DNA from 2 places in the Azospirillum thiophilum genome. Region 1 is predicted to be linked to the other one. Evidence: riboswitches for the same ligand, from Rfam matches in the RefSeq annotation. Region 1 holds a riboswitch; the other holds the start of a gene.
The links. Region 1 has a riboswitch for thiamine pyrophosphate ahead of AL072_RS12140 (ABC transporter ATP-binding protein). Riboswitches for the same ligand answer to the same signal wherever they lie in the genome.

Region 2: it holds a riboswitch for thiamine pyrophosphate, as region 1 does, so the genes downstream of both, thiO (glycine oxidase ThiO) here and AL072_RS12140 (ABC transporter ATP-binding protein) in region 1, are expected to answer to the same signal.

What each region holds. Positions count from the first base shown of each region.
Region 1 is NZ_CP012401.1:2,630,764-2,638,264, reverse strand. Features, by position in the region: gene AL072_RS12160 (inositol monophosphatase family protein) at 1-108, shown strand, start outside; gene AL072_RS12155 (universal stress protein) at 174-1,001, opposite strand; gene AL072_RS12150 (ABC transporter substrate-binding protein) at 1,143-2,084, opposite strand; gene AL072_RS12145 (ABC transporter permease) at 2,113-2,880, opposite strand; gene AL072_RS12140 (ABC transporter ATP-binding protein) at 2,877-3,608, opposite strand; TPP riboswitch at 3,665-3,771, opposite strand; gene AL072_RS12135 (acetoin utilization protein AcuC) at 3,851-5,038, shown strand; gene AL072_RS12130 (hypothetical protein) at 5,218-5,811, shown strand; gene AL072_RS12125 (hypothetical protein) at 5,808-6,362, shown strand; gene AL072_RS12120 (hypothetical protein) at 6,459-7,501, opposite strand, start outside.
Region 2 is NZ_CP012401.1:1,354,749-1,362,249, forward strand. Features, by position in the region: gene AL072_RS06230 (long-chain-fatty-acid--CoA ligase) at 1-312, shown strand, start outside; gene AL072_RS06235 (acylphosphatase) at 309-599, shown strand; gene AL072_RS06240 (hypothetical protein) at 684-1,553, shown strand; gene AL072_RS06245 (hypothetical protein) at 1,540-2,061, shown strand; gene lipB (lipoyl(octanoyl) transferase LipB) at 2,072-2,827, opposite strand; tRNA gene AL072_RS06255 (tRNA-Leu) at 3,004-3,088, shown strand; gene AL072_RS06260 (STAS domain-containing protein) at 3,206-3,508, opposite strand; TPP riboswitch at 3,728-3,827, shown strand; gene thiO (glycine oxidase ThiO) at 3,819-5,000, shown strand; gene thiS (sulfur carrier protein ThiS) at 4,997-5,206, shown strand; gene thiG (thiazole synthase) at 5,280-6,089, shown strand; gene AL072_RS06280 (PaaI family thioesterase) at 6,190-6,633, shown strand; gene AL072_RS06285 (hypothetical protein) at 6,663-7,121, shown strand; gene AL072_RS06290 (hypothetical protein) at 7,173-7,501, opposite strand, start outside.

The DNA.
Region 1 (7,501 bases):
GCACTGATCGACGGGACGCCTTACCGGCCCGGCCTGCTGAAGGGCAGCATCCTGCTGGCGCCCGACCGGGACAGTTGGCAGGCACTGCACGGGCAGCTGTTCGGTTGAGCAAAGGCCGGAGGGGGCGGTCGCCCCACTGGCCCTCTTGCCCTCTTGCTCCCTCGCCCGGTTCGTCAGTGAGACAGCAGCGCCGGCAGTGACAGCCCTTCCAGCACGGAGCGGGTGGCGCCGCCCAGAACCAGTTCGCGCAGACGGGAATGGCCGTAGGCGCCCATCACCAGCAGGTCGGCGCCCTGGTCGGCGCAGCAGGACAGGATCATGTCGCCGACCTCGCCGCCGGACGCGATGACCGATTGCGGTCGGGCGGTGATGCCGTGTCGGTGCAGCCACTCGACGAGGGCCGCCGCTTCGCTGGTGCGCTGGCCGGGCGGGTCGACGCAGAGGACGATGACGGACTCGGCCGTCTCCAGGAAGGGCATGGCGGCGCGAACGGCGCAGGCCGATTCGCGGCTGTTCTTCCAGGCGATCAGGGCATTGCGGCCGATCGGGGCGGTGGCCGGCAGGCCGGGCGGCAGGACCAGCACCGGGGTGCCGGTCTCCAGCGGCAGGCGGTCGGGGATGTGGTGCAGCGACACCCGCTCCCCCGCGCGCACGGCGGCCGATTGCGCCACCACGACCAGATCGGCGTAGGAGGCCCGTTCCGTCAGCAACTCGACATGGTCGCCCTCCTCGACCGACCAATCATAGGACAGGCCGTCCAACGCCTGGCGCACTTCCCGCTCGATCCGTTCGGCATTCTCATGGGCGATGGCGGTGGCCTCCGCCATGAAGCCGTAGGAGGCGGCGCGGCCGGTGGCGCCCGCCGGCATCGACACCGGGGTGGCGATGTAGAGCGCCTGGATATGCGCGGAAAAGCGCTTGGCCAGCGCCACGGCGACGGCAAGGCGGCCGGCGTGGGCGTCGTCGTTGGCCATGTGCAGCAGGATGGTCTTGATCTGCATTTCCCGGCGTCTCCCGTCTTTTTCCGGCCGTCTTTTCCGACCGCCTGCCGTCCTTTGCCCCATGGCTGCCATGCGGCAGCGGAGCGGTTGCCTTCTAGGTAACGCTCCGCCGGGCCGGTTGGCAACGCCGCAGGGTGCGGCTTACTTCACCACGACCGCATATTGGTCGACCGGGGCCACCGTCTTGATCAGGCCGCGTGCCTTGAGGAACTCGGCGAAGCGGGTATAGCGCTCGGCATCCAGGGCGGCCGGGCTATGGGCAAAGCGCGGCAGCGTGTCGGCCCAGGCGCGGCGGTTCAGCTCGTCGTTCAGCTCCGGCCGGTCCTTGACGAAGGCGGCCTGCGCCTCCTCCGGATGGTTGAGGATGTAGAGCGTCGCCCGCTCCACCGCCGACAGGAAGCGCTTGAAGCGCGGATCGTCGGTCTTGCCCTTCTGCGCGACCAGGATCAGCTCGTCATAGGGCGGGACGCCCTCCTCCTCGGGATAGAAGGCGCGGCCGGGATGCTTCTCGATCTCCATCTGGTTCAGCTCGAAGTTCCGGAAGGCGCCGACCACCGCGTCGACCTGCCCCGACAGCAGCGATGGCGACAGCGAGAAGTTGACGTTCACCAGCTCGACGTCCTTCAGGCTCAGCCCGTGCTTCTCCAGCATGGCGCCGAGCAGCGCGTCCTCGAATCCGGCGATGGAGAAGCCGATCTTGCGGCCCTTCAGGTCCTTCAGCGTCTTCACCGGCCCGTCGCGCAGCACGACGACCGAGTTCAGCGGCGTGGAGACCAGCGTGCCGACGCGGACCAGCGGCAGCCCCTCTGCCACATGCAGGATCAGCTGCGGCTGGTAGGACACGGCGAGGTCGGTCTTGCCGGCGGCGACCAGCTTGGGCGGGTCGTTGGGATCGGCCGGCGCGGTCAGCGTCACGTCGAGCCCGGCATCCTTGAAGAAGCCCTTTTCCTGGGCGACGACCAGCGGCGCATGGTCCGGGTTGACGAACCAGTCCAGCATCACGGACAGCTTGTCCTGAGCCAGCGCCGGCAGCGACGTCATCAGGCTGGCGGCCATCAGGCCGGCGGCGAACAGGTGCTTCATCGGGCGTCTCTTCCCTTCGGGGGTTGAATCATGATTCGGCGTCATCGGCCGGCTGGGTGTCGGATTGCCAGGGCAGCGCGCGCCGGGCGAGGGCGTCGACCGCGGCATAGAGCGTCACCGCGAACAGCCCCAGCACCAGCACGGCGGCGAACAGAAGGTCGATCTGCATGCGGGCGTTGGCATGCAGCATCAGGTAACCGAGGCCGGAGGAGGAGCCGACCCATTCGCCGATCACCGCCCCGATGGGGGCGACGGCGGCGGCCACCCGCACGCCGGACCAGAAGGCGGGCAGGGCGGCCGGCAGGCGGATGGTCCACAGGATGGCGGCGGGCGAGGCGCCCATGGTGCGGGCAAGGTCGAGCCAGCCCGGATCGGTGCGGCGCAGCCCGTCGAACAGCGCCGTCGTCACCGGGAAATAGATGACCAGCACCGCCATGGCGATTTTGGACGCCATGCCGTAGCCCAGCCACAGCACCAGCAGCGGCGCCAGCGCGAAGACCGGGATCGCCTGGCTGACCAGCAGCAGCGGCATCAGCCAGCGCCGGGCGGTGCGGAAGCGCGCCAGCAACAGCGCGCTGACCGTGCCCAACGCCACGCCGGCGACCAGCCCGATCAGGATCTCGGCCAGCGTGGTCAGCCCGTGGTTCAGCAGCAGCGGCGCCTGCCGTCGCATGGCGTCGGCCACCGCCAGCGGCCCGGGCAGCAGGTAGCGCGGCAGGCCGGTGGCCCAGACCAGCGCCTGCCAGCCGGCGGCCAGCACGGCGAGGGTGACCGCGGCGCGCAGCAGCGCCTTCATTCGGCCAGCCTCCGCAACAGCTCGGCCTGGAGCGCCAGCAGGGCGGGATCGTCGACGCGGCGCGGGACCGCGCCGGCAGGCTCCAGCGCCGGCCCCATGGTGGCGGGGCGGCCGGTCATCACATGCAGGCGGTCGCCGAGCCGCAGCGCCTCCAGCGGGTCGTGGGTGACCATCAGCACGGTGCGGCCGGCCAGCGTCTCCGCCGCCGTCTCCTGGAGGCGCAGGCGGGTGATGGCGTCGAGCGCCGAGAAGGGCTCGTCCATCAGGACCAGCGGCTTGTCCTCCATCAGCGTGCGGGCGAGCGCCACGCGCTGCCGCTGGCCACCGGACAGGGCGGCGGGCCGGTCGCGCTCGCGGCCCGCCAGCCCGACGCGCTCCAGCAGGGCGCGGGCGCGCTCCACCCGCGCGGCATCGGGTCGGCGGTGGCGCAGCCGGTCGCCCAGCAGCACATTGTCCAGGACCGTCAGCCAGGGCAGCAGCAGATCCTGCTGCGCCATGTAGGCGATGCGGCCGGCCAGCGGCCGGCGGTCGCCGGTGACGACGGCGGTGGGCGGCTCCGGCTCGGCCAGCCCGGCGAGGATGCGCAGCAGCGTGGTCTTGCCGACGCCGCTCGGCCCCAGCAGGCAGGTGGTCTTCCCCGCCGGCAACTCCAGCGTCAGGTCGGAGAACAGCAGCGTGCCGCCATAGGTCAGCCGTGCCCCGGCGATGGTGACCGACAGCGGGGTCATCGCGGACACGGGCGCGGACACGGGCGCGGGGAGGTGGGGCAGGTCCGGGGATGCGTCTTGTCTGGCATCACTGATCCCTACGCCGGCATGAACCGGATCAGGTTCCAGGGGTCGTTCCGCAACGGAACCTCTCAGCCGCCCATCGGCTCCCCCCAGTGAAGGCGGCGACTATAGGCGCGGACGATCCGTGACCGCAAGCATCGCCGGCACCGGCTCCCGTCCTGCGGAAGCGCCTTCAGCGCTTGAGCCATCAGCGCTTGACCGGGCCGCGGCGCCGCCTAGTTTGTGGCGGACATGACGGAGTCCCTCCCCTGACCACGCCGTTCCGCACCCCGCTGTTCATCGGCGGCGAGATCTATCGCGGCTCGACCTATGGGCCGAAGCACCCGCTGGCGATCCCGCGCGTCTCGACCGCCATCGACCTCAGCCGCGCCATGGGATGGCTGCCGGATCAGGTCTATCTCGAAACCCATGTCGCCAGCGAACGCGAACTGGCGCGCTTCCATACCCTCGACTACATCGCGGCGCTGAAGCGGGCCGAGGCCGAGCAGCGGGTGGACGAGGCGACGGCGGCCCGCCACAATCTCGGCAAGCTGGAAAACCCGGTCTTCGCCGAGATGTACCGGCGGCCGGCCCACAGCAGCGGCTCGGCGCTCCAGGCGGCGCGGCTGCTGGGGGACCGGCCGGCCGGTCTGGTCTATGCCCCGGCCGCCGGCACCCATCATGCGCGCCGCGACCGGGCCAGCGGCTTCTGCTACTTCAACGCGCCGGTTCTCGGAATCCTGGAACTGCTCGACCATGGGCTGGAGCGGGTGTTGTATGTCGATCTCGACGCCCATCACGGCGACGGGGTGGAGGAGGCGTTCGCCGACGACGACCGGGTGTTGACCGTCTCGGTCCACGAGGATGGGCGCTGGCCCTACACCGGCAAGGCGGAGGACCGGGCCGGCGGCTTGGCCCGCAACCTGCCGGTGCCGCCCGGCTTCAACGACAGCGAGATGGTGCATGTGATGGAGGCGGCGGTCCTGCCGCTGGCCCGTGCCTTCCGCCCGCAGGCGATGGTGATCCAGACCGGGGCCGATGCTCTGGCCGAGGATCCGCTGAGCCGGCTGGAGCTGTCCAACCGCGCGCTGTGGGAGGCGGTGGCGGCGCTGCTGCCGCTGGCGCCGCGGGTGCTGGTGGTCGGCGGCGGCGGCTACAATCCCTGGTCGGTCGGGCGCTGCTGGGCCGGGATCTGGGCGGTGATGAACGGCATCGACCCGGCGCAGCCGCCCACGCCGGAGGCGGAGGCGGTGCTGCGGTCATTGACCTGGAGCCGCGCCGCCGGCCGCAATCCGCCCGGCCATTGGTTCACCACCATCGCCGACGTTCCGCGGCCGGGGCCGGTGCGCGACGCGGTGAAGCGAGTGGCGGAGATGGCGCTGTCCTGAGCCTGTGCGGACGCCCGCGCCGCGTCCGGGTCTTGTGGGACGAAATCCGGACCGAACCGTGACGATTCGTTGACGAACGCGGATTGTTCGTTGATTCTCGTTCACCTGTGGCGATGCCTGTTCCACCGCGTCCGGCGGACGGAACGGCACCGGTTTCAGGGAGGAGAACGGGCGGGCGGATGTCGAACACGACGCTGTTCCTGATCGCCATCGTCGTCATCATGCTGGCCGCCGTCCCGGTCGCCATGATGCTGAAGGATTTCCTGCCGAACATCCTGGAAAAGAGCAGCGGCCTGGAGCAGATCGAGAACCGCATCTATGTGCTGCATGCCGAGGCGCACGAGTTGCAGAACCGCGTCAACCAGCTGGTCCAGCGCCGCAACAGCCAGTCGTCGGACCGCCACCGGCTGGAAACCGACATCCGCAAGGCCGAGAAGCTGATCAAGGATCTGGCCGAACAGCCGCCGCTGTTCGTGCACGAGGTCGGCGACCCGCAGGCCGGACTGATGAAGTTCGCCGCAACGGTCACCCAGGAGAAGGCTTCCTCCGCGGCGGGAGCGGGCGGGGAACGGGCGGCGCTCAACCCGATCTGGCGCTGCGCCAATGTGGCGGAGGTCTGGGCCTCCAGCTTCGACGAGGCCCGGCAGATGGTCGAGGTCGCCTTTCCCTTCAAGATGGGGTTCCAGAAGAGCTTCATGCGCGGCGACGCGCGCAAGGGTGGGGTGCCATCCGCCCCGGCGACCGTGCGGACGAAGGCCGGTGCCCACACATGATGATCAACTTCATCATCGTCCTGGCGATCGTCGCCATCGGGGCGTGGCTCGGCAACGTGCTGCTGGCGGTGGAGCAGCGGGTATCGCAGTCCCGCCAGCGCGTCCGTGGCGTGCGGTCCAACCTGGACAAGCTGGATGCCACCATCCACCGCCTGCACCGCGAGGAAGAGGCGCTCCATGCCGAGATCGGCGAGTTGGTGCGTGGCATGGTGGAATTGCGCGGCAAGCAGGCCGAAGTGCAACAGCGCCTGACGGAGGCGCAGTCCAAGCGCCGCCCGCAGATCCTGATCCTGACCGACCGCCGCAATCCGGGCGACAAGGAATGGCTGGTCACCGTGGTGAACCAGCAGATCGGCGAGATCGATGCCGTCCATCCGCTGGCCACCGAATGGGCGCGCGGTCGCACCTATCTGGTGTGGGCGGAGTCGGACCGCGAGGCCGCAGAGCGCGCCAACCGACGCTTCAGCGCCCGGCCGGGCTATCATGTGCGCTCGGTGACACCGGTCAAGGAAAACCTGTACAGCGCCAGCCCGGCCCGCAGCGCCGCTTGAGGTCCAGAAACGCAAACGGAAACGGAAAAGGGCAGGGGCGCCCCGCAGGACGCCCCTGTTCGTTTCGTAACGCCTGAACGCTGGCGCCTGGAACCGTCAGCGGCCCTTGGTCGCGGTCGCGGTCTGGCGGAAGGCGTCGTGCAGATAGGGTGACAGCGCCTGGCGCATGTTGCGCAGCCATTCGTGGATGATGATCAGCGAACGAGAGGCGACCGGCGGGGTCATGCCCAGCTTCACCAGATCCTCACGCGTCATCGTCGCAACCTGATCCAGCCGGTGGCCGGTCAGGCGCGCCCAGGCCGGGGCGGTGCAGGGCGGCATCGAGATGACATGCAGCCCCTCGCGTTCCACCATCTCGGCCTTGCGGCGGGCATACTGGCTGTCCTCCAGCTGCGAGAAGGGGCCGGAGAAGCCGTTTTCCACCAGGACGCGCTTGGCCTTCGGGGCGATGGTCGCCACCCGCTCCAGCGTGGTCATGCCGGTGGACAGCGAGGCGAGGTCGACGGTCACCGGCACCATGAAGGTCAGCCGCTCGCCGTCGCCGACGTAATAGTCGAAGCCCGACACCTCGGCCCAGTTGAAGAACCATTGCGAGATGTTGCCGCCGAAATCGAACAGGCGGCCGCCGCGCTGCAGTTCCGGCCCGATCAGGTCCCAGAACTCGTAGAAGCCGTCGGCCGACCCCATCATGTTCATGAAGTCCTGCGTGATGCGGCGATGTTCGACCACGTCCGGGCCGAACAGTCGGGCGAGACGCTCGTTCACCTCGTACTCGACGACCTTCAATTGCAGGCCTTCGAGCATGGCGGTCGCCATCAGGTGATGGGACAGCAGCGTCTTGCCGACGCCGCCGCGGTCATTGAGGACGAAGATCGTGCCCAGCATGCGATCGCCTTTCCAGTGTACGTTTGTTGGTTTGTCGTGGGACATTTTATCGGGAGACGCCAAGGAGCGGGTGCTTTGTGCGACCGCCGCGGATGCCGGTTCCGGCTTGGGTGTCGATTCGGATGACGGCCCTGCATCGTCGGCGGCCGGCGCTTCGGCCAGCGGCCCGGCGGAGGGCGAGTCGTCCGTAACGGGATCGAGCACAGGTTCGTCTGCAATGGGGATGGCAACGGACTCGGCGGCCGGGTCGAGCG
Region 2 (7,501 bases), 1.3 Mb from region 1:
CTGCATCCGGCGGTCGCCGAATGCGTGGTGGCCGGCATGCCCGACGAGTATCGCGGCCAGACGGTGAAGGCCTATGTGCGGCTTGACGAGGGCCAGAGCCTGACCGCGGGCGAGCTGATCAGCTTCCTGAAGGACAAGCTGTCGCCCATCGAGATGCCCAAGGTCGTGGAATTCCGCCGGGAGCTGCCCAAGACGATGATCGGCAAACTGTCGCGCAAGGCCCTGCTGGACGAGGAGGCGGGCAAGCGCGCCGCCGCGGGCGTCGGCGGCAGTCCTGCCGGCGGCAATCCAGCAGATGGCGGTGCCGCATGAGCGCGGACGGGCGCAAGGCGGTGCGTGTCCGCATCCTGGGCAGGGTGCAGGGTGTATGGTACCGCGGATGGACCGTCGACACTGCGGGCGGGCTGGGGCTGACCGGCTGGGTGCGCAACCGCGCCGACGGCACGGTTGAGGCACTGTTCGCCGGCCCTGCCGACGCCGTCGACCGCATGCTGGACGCCTGCCGCCGCGGCCCGCCCGCCGCCATCGTCCGCGACCTGGTGGCCGAGCCCGATCAGGATCCCGGAATGGCCGGGTTCGAGCAGCGGCCGACACTGTAGGCGCGGCATTAGCGTTCCGCTAACCATGATGGCGGCATGCTGGAGGCCGCAGCGCTTTTGCGGTTCGGGGACTGGAGCCAGGATGTGAGCGACGTAGCGGGCATGAAGGCCATGCTTGCCGGCGTCTTCGCCAAGGCGGCGGAGGCGAAGGGAAAAGCTGTCCGCAAGCCGGCGCCGCCTGCTGCCCGTAACATGCCCCCGGTGCCGCCGGGCGGTGAGCCTGCAGTCCGTCTCAGCCTTGCGGCGGGGATGGTGGACGACGCGCTGGCCGGACCGTCCGGCGGCTTCCCTGCCGGCCTTGCGGGGCAATTGGGTCCGGCGATCCAGGCGGTGGCGCGCGACCTCGGGCGGCTGCTGACGGTGTTCGGAATGGAGGCGGACGGCGTGGCTGCGGCGGAGGCCGCGCTTGCCGGGCGTTTCAGCGATGCGGAGCGCCGGGCCGCGGTGGCGGCGCTGGATGGTCCTGCCGGTGACTTTGGTCCGGTGACGGAGGGCGGAGGTGCCGGGGATGTGGCGGTCGAGGTGCGCGGCATCGGTCTCCGCGTGGCGGATGGCCCTGCGTCACCCTGTTTCGAGGAGGCAGCCCTGGTCCTGGCGCATGTGCCGGCCGAGGGGGGGAGCGATGGCCTCGCCGCCGTGATCGGCGCGCTGCGCTCGGCCATCCGGCCGGGCCGGGGGCTGACGGTCGAGGCCGACGGCATTCCCGCCGATGGTCTCGGCCCTCTCATGGAGGTGCTGGCCGGGGCGATGACCGGGCCGCCGGACGGGCTGGAAGGCACGGTGGTCCTGTCGCCGCGCAACACCCCGGCGGTCGGGGAGACGCTGGACCTGTCGCTCACCCTGTCCGGGCGGCTGGGCGCCGGGACAGCGGTCCCGTCCGCTCCGCCCACCGCCCCGGCCAAGGAAAAGCCGGTCGAGCCTTTCGGGGAGCGGGGGGTCGATGTCCGGATTTGATCCGTGCCGCCGGCTGGCGGCCCTGATCCTGGTTCTGTCCATTTCAGGCCCGATGGCGGCCGCCCCGGCGCTGGCCGGGCCGCTGGAGCGGACCGAGCCCGGCCATCTGGCGCCGCCCCAGCCGGGTGCCCAGCTTCCCTTCGCGCCGCCCATCGTGCAGTTCGCGCTGCCGCCGCAATGGATGACGATCCGCTCCAAGGAGGACTGGCGCAAGGCCGGCACGTTCGAGAAGGAATTGAGCAAGGACTGCGCCGCCCTGCGCTTCGGCGAGATCACGCCGATGCGGTTCCGCGCCTATTTCAACGGGCAGGTGATGGGCGTCGCCTTCGGCCACGGCCTGAACCTGCACGATCCCGGCAAGAAGGCCGATCCCAAGAAGATCTACCTGTTCCGCAACGGCGATTCCGCCGGCTGCACGGTGCAGTCGATGGACAACAAGGATCCGCGCGTCAATCCCGCTGCCGGACAGGCCGCGACGCCGGCCGGCGGCGGGTTCAAGAAATACTGACCGGGGCCGTTCAGGCGCCTGTGTCCTCGCCCTCCTCGCCCCGCATCGGGCCGCCGAACACCTCCGGCCATGCCGCGATCAGGGCGGAATCGACGTCCTCCATCGTCACCAGCTGGCCCAGCGCGACGATGGAGGTGACGCCATGCCCGGCGATGCCGCAGGGAACGATGCCGCCGAAATGGCCGAGGTCCGGCTCGACGTTCAGGGCGATGCCGTGGAAGCTGACCCAGCGCCGCACCCGCACGCCGATGGCGGCGATCTTGTCCTCCTGGCCCCTCACGCCGCCATAGGGCTGTTTGTCGACCCAGATGCCGACGCGGCCGTCGCGCCGCTCCCCCCTGATGGTGAAGGAGGAAAGCGTGCGGATGATCCACTCCTCCAGATCGTGGACATAGGCGCGGATGTCGGCGCCGCGCGCCTTCAGGTCCAGCATCACATAGGCCACCCGCTGGCCCGGCCCATGGTAGGTGTACTGGCCGCCGCGGCCGGTGCGGTAGACCGGGAAGCGGTCGGCCTCCAGCAGATCCTCGTCCCGGGCGCTGGTGCCGGCGGTGTAGAGCGGCGGATGCTCCAGCAGCCACACCATCTCCGGCGCGGTGCCGGCGCGGATCGCCTCCACGCGGGCCTCCATCTCGGCGATCGCCTCGGGGTAGGGGACCGGCCGGTCGGAGATGCGCCACTCGACCGGGGGAAGTGCGGCGGGGCGGAGGCCGGCGGGGGTGTCGGACGGGATCGGACTGGCGGGCAGGCTGGTCACGGATGTCATTCGATAGGGTCTCGGCAGAAGGGTCGGGCAGAAGGGTTTGGAAGAAGGGATGAGGGGCCGTTCGCATTTTTCTTCGCGGATGATGATTGTAGCGCTTGATCGACCCTCGGGAAGCTGATATCTACCCGCTCCACCCGATGAGGCGCGCAAGCGCAGGTCGGGGCTACCAGCCTCGTGCGGTCGTGGCGGAATTGGTAGACGCGCAGCGTTGAGGTCGCTGTGGGGCAACCCGTGGAAGTTCGAGTCTTCTCGACCGCACCACTCCCATGCAGATGGGACCATCCCGGGGATACGGGAACGACGAAAGGCCCGCAGGTCGAAAGACCGAGCGGGCTTTTTCGTATCCGCGTTCCGGGGCGTCCCTTGCCTGAGCTCCCCTTACCTGAGCTCGATATAGCGTTCCAGCGTGGCGCGGCGGAGCGCACGAACGATGTGGGGGGCGGCACCGCTGGCGACGATGTGGCCGCCGGCCTCGCGGCAGCGGTTGGCCAGGATGAACAGCATGCCGATGGCCGCGGAGTCGATGAAGGAGACGAACCGCAGGTCCAGCGGCACCATCGGCCTTGCCAGGAAGTCCCAGTCGCGCAGCATGTCGTGGAAGCGGTTGCCGTCCTCGTAGGTGCAGCGGCCGGACAGCAGGATCCCGTCGCGGTCGCCGACGGTGGTGAAGGCATACTCCATCGTCGCGTCCGGTCCCTTTCTCGATGATGCGGCGTACCGGCATGGGAGCATGAAGGGTTGCGGCGGTGCAAGCCCATGCTGCGGAAGGGGCTATCCGGTTCGATCCGGGCTGGACAAACGGGAAAAGGCGCCCCTGGGTCCGTCCCGGTGTCGCCGGTCCTGCCGCAGCGGGGCCGCGATTCCGCTTGTAGGGCCAGCTGAATGTTGGCATAAGGCAAAAACATAGGCCTGGGGTGCCGCGCGGTGGTCGCGCGGCTGAGAACACACCCATCGAACCTGTCTGGGTAATTCCAGCGAAGGGAGCCGCCGCATGATCGATGCGCCCGAACCACATCCGTTTTCCGCTCCCGACTCGGGAGCCCGCCCGTCCGTCGCCATCATCGGCGCCGGCTGCATCGGCCTCGCCATCGCCTGGAGGCTGGCGTCGGCCGGCTGCCGCGTCGAGCTGTTCGAACGGGGGGAGGCCGGTCGCGGCGCCACCCATGCCGCCGGCGGCATGCTGGCCGCCTGCGTCGAGACCGAGCCGGGCGAGGAGGGACTGCTGCCGCTGACCCGCGCCTCGCAGGCGCTGTGGCCGGACTTCGCCCGCGACCTGGAGGCGGCGAGCGGCCTGCCGGTCGATCTGCGCAGCGAAGGCACCATGGTCATCGCGCTCAATGCCGACGATGCCGCCAAGGTCCGCTTCCTGCACGGCTTCCAGCGCGATCTCGGATTGCCGGTGGAGTGGCTGGGCGGGGCCGAGGTGCGGCGGCGCGAGCCCTATCTGCAACCCGGCGTCGCCGGCGCCCTGTTCTGTTCCGGCGACCATCAGGTCGACAACCGGAAGGTCGCCACCGCCTTGCGCCGCGCCGCGGAGGCTGCCGGTGCCCGCCTGCACGAGCAATGCGGCGACGTCGCGCTGGCGGTGGAGGGCGGTCGTGCCATTGGGGTGCGTGTCGCCGGAAGCCTGCACCGGGCCGACCGGGTTGTGCTGGCGGCCGGCGCCTGGTCGGCCGGGGTGCCCGGCCTGCCGCCCGTGGCAAGGCCGCCGGTGCGGCCGGTGAAGGGGCAGATGGTCTGCCTGCGCATGGACCCGCGGCTGCCGCTGCTGCGCCATGTGGTGTGGACGCCCGGTACCTACCTGATCCCGCGGCTGGACGGCCGGCTGCTGATCGGCGCCACGACGGAGGAGCGCGGCTTCGACGACCGCCTCACCGCGGGCGGCCAGTTCGCCCTGCTGGAGGGGGCATGGCGGGCGCTTCCGGGCATCGCCGAACTGCCGATCGAAGAGGCCTGGGCCGGCTTCCGCCCCGGCAGCCGCGACGATGCGCCGGTCCTGGGCGACAGCGGGATTCCCGGCCTGATCCATGCCACCGGCCACCACCGCAACGGCATCCTGCTGACCCCGGTGACCGCCGATGGCATCGCCCGGCTGGTGCTGACCGGGGAGACCGATCCGCTGCTGCGCCCGTTCGCCGCCGACCGTTTCGTCCTGGCGGGAGCCGCCGCATGAGCGCCGTCCTCCGCGTCAACGGCCGCGACGAGCCGCTCGCCGCCGCCTCTGTCGCCGAACTGCTGGCCGCCCGCGGCATCGCCGAGGGAACCCGCGGCGTCGCCGTCGCCCTCAACGGCACGGTGGTTCCCCGCCGCCAGTGGGCCGGCACCGCGCTCCGGCCGGGCGACAGCCTGGAGATCGTCCGCCCGATCCAGGGCGGCTGAACCAGGGCGGCAGCCCCCCGACATCTCCCTTCCTCCGAAAACGGGGAAGCGCCTTTGCGAAGGTCCTGATTCCATGTCCCAAACCATTCCCGCCGACCCCCTAGTCATCGCCGGGCGCAGCTTCGGTTCGCGCCTGTTCCTGGGCACCGCCGGCTATCCGAACCAGCAGGTCATGCTCGACGCGCTGGCGGCCAGCGGCAGCGAGCTGGTCACGCTGGCGATCCGGCGCATCAGCCTGGACGGCTATTCGGAAAGCCTGGTCGACGTGCTGGCCCGCGCCACCGCCGGGCGGCCGGGCGGCCCGGTCGGGCTGCTGCCCAACACCGCCGGCTGCATGACCGCCAAGGAGGCCGTGCTGACCGCGCAGCTGTCGCGCGAGGCGCTGGATACCCCCTGGATCAAGCTGGAGGTGATCGGCGACCGCGAGCTGCTCTATCCCGACGTGGAGGAACTGCTGCGCGCGACGGAGGAGTTGGTGAATGACGGCTTCGTCGTGCTGCCCTACTGCAACGACGATCCGGTGACCTGCCGCAAGCTGGCCGACCTGGGCGCCGCCGCGGTGATGCCGCTGGGCGCCTTCATCGGGTCGGGGCTTGGCATCCGCAACCCGCACGCCATCGAGACGATCTGCGCCCGCAGCCCGGTTCCGGTGGTGCTGGACGCCGGCATCGGCACCGCGTCGGACGCCGCCCGCGCGATGGAGCTGGGCTGTGCCGCCGTGCTGCTGAACACCGCGGTGTCGAAGGCGCGCGATCCGGTGCGGATGGCGGCGGCGATGCGCGACGCGGTGAGCGCCGGCCGGGGCGCCCATCTCGCCGGCCGCATGCCGATGCGGGCCCATGCCGAACCGTCCAGCCCGCAGATGGGCCTGATCGGGGGGTGACACCACGGGGAGCGAGGCGCTCTGTCCATTCGTCCGCTTGATCCGGCGGAGCGGCTGACGCAGGCTGTGGCGCAGCATCCCCTTGTCGGAGACCCCAGCCTTGCCCGCCACCTTCGAACCCCGCGCCGCCGACTGGAAGGCGCGCTGCCTCGCCTCGTTCGAACAGCAGCCGATCTGCAGGACGCTCGGCATCGAGTTGGCGGCCATCGAGCCCGGCTTCTGCGAGATGCGGCTGCCCTTCCGCGCCGACCTCACCCAGCAGCACGGCTTCTTCCATGCCGGCATGGTCAGCACGCTGGCCGACAATGCCGGCGGCTATGCCGCGCTGAGCCTGATGCCGGCCGGGGCGGAGGTGCTGGCGGTCGAGTTCAAGATCAACCTGATGTCGCCGGCCAAGGGCGACGTGATGATCGCCCGCGCCCGCGTGGTGAAGCCGGGCCGCACCCTGGTCATCACCCAGGTCGAGATCGCGATGCTGGACGGCGGGGTGGAGAAGGACTGCGCCCTGATGCAGCAGACCACCTTCTGCGTGATGCCGAAGTGACGTTCCAACCGGTTCGAAAGGGGTTTCCCATGCAGCCCATGCAGCCGTCACGGATTGCCGCCCTTCTGCTGACCGGCGGCCTCGCCATGCTCGCCACCCCGGCACTGGCCAAGGACCCGCCGTCCTGCGCGGCCATCTCCTTCCGGACGCTGCCGGCCGGGGGGCCGGACGGCGAGCAGGATGCCGGCCTCTACAAGTCGCGCTTCGGCAAGATCGAGGTGAAGGCGGACGTCAAGGGCGGCCAGGCCACCACCTATTACATGGTGCTGAACGGCAGGAAGGTGGACGGCCCGGCCTCCCCGCCCAAGATGTCCAACGCCTGCCTGAAGTCCAAGCACGTCAAGCTGCCCTTCGCCAGGCAGGCCGCCGGCACCTGCACCGGCAGCCGCTTCCGAGTCGTCGTCGACCGCTCCAGCGGCAAGCCGGTCGCGGCGTTCTTCGGCCTCCAGGGCGAAGATTGGGCCTATTGCAGCGCGACGACGCTGTAGGGAACCGGGGCGGCGGGCATCGCCCGCCGCCACCGTCCCTTGCCATTGCCCTCAGATCGCCAGCGCCTTGACCCGCTCGCGCAGCGTCTGCCGCGCCGCCTCGGCCTCGCCGCGGGCGGTGGCGAGGTCGCGGGCGATCGCGTCCAGGCGGTTCTCGGCCTCCGCCATCTTGGCCAGCGTGCGCTTGTGCAGGTCGCTGCCGGCGGGCAGGGCCTTCAGGTTCTCGCGCAGACGGTCCTGGTCGGCGATGCGGTCCGTCCGGTCGCGCTCCAGCTCGGCGATCCGGCGTTCCTTCTCGGCGACGGCGGCGCGCAGCCCGGCCATCGCGGTCAGCGCCTGCCGCACCTCCGCCGGGAGTTCGGTGGCGGCGGCGCGGGCGG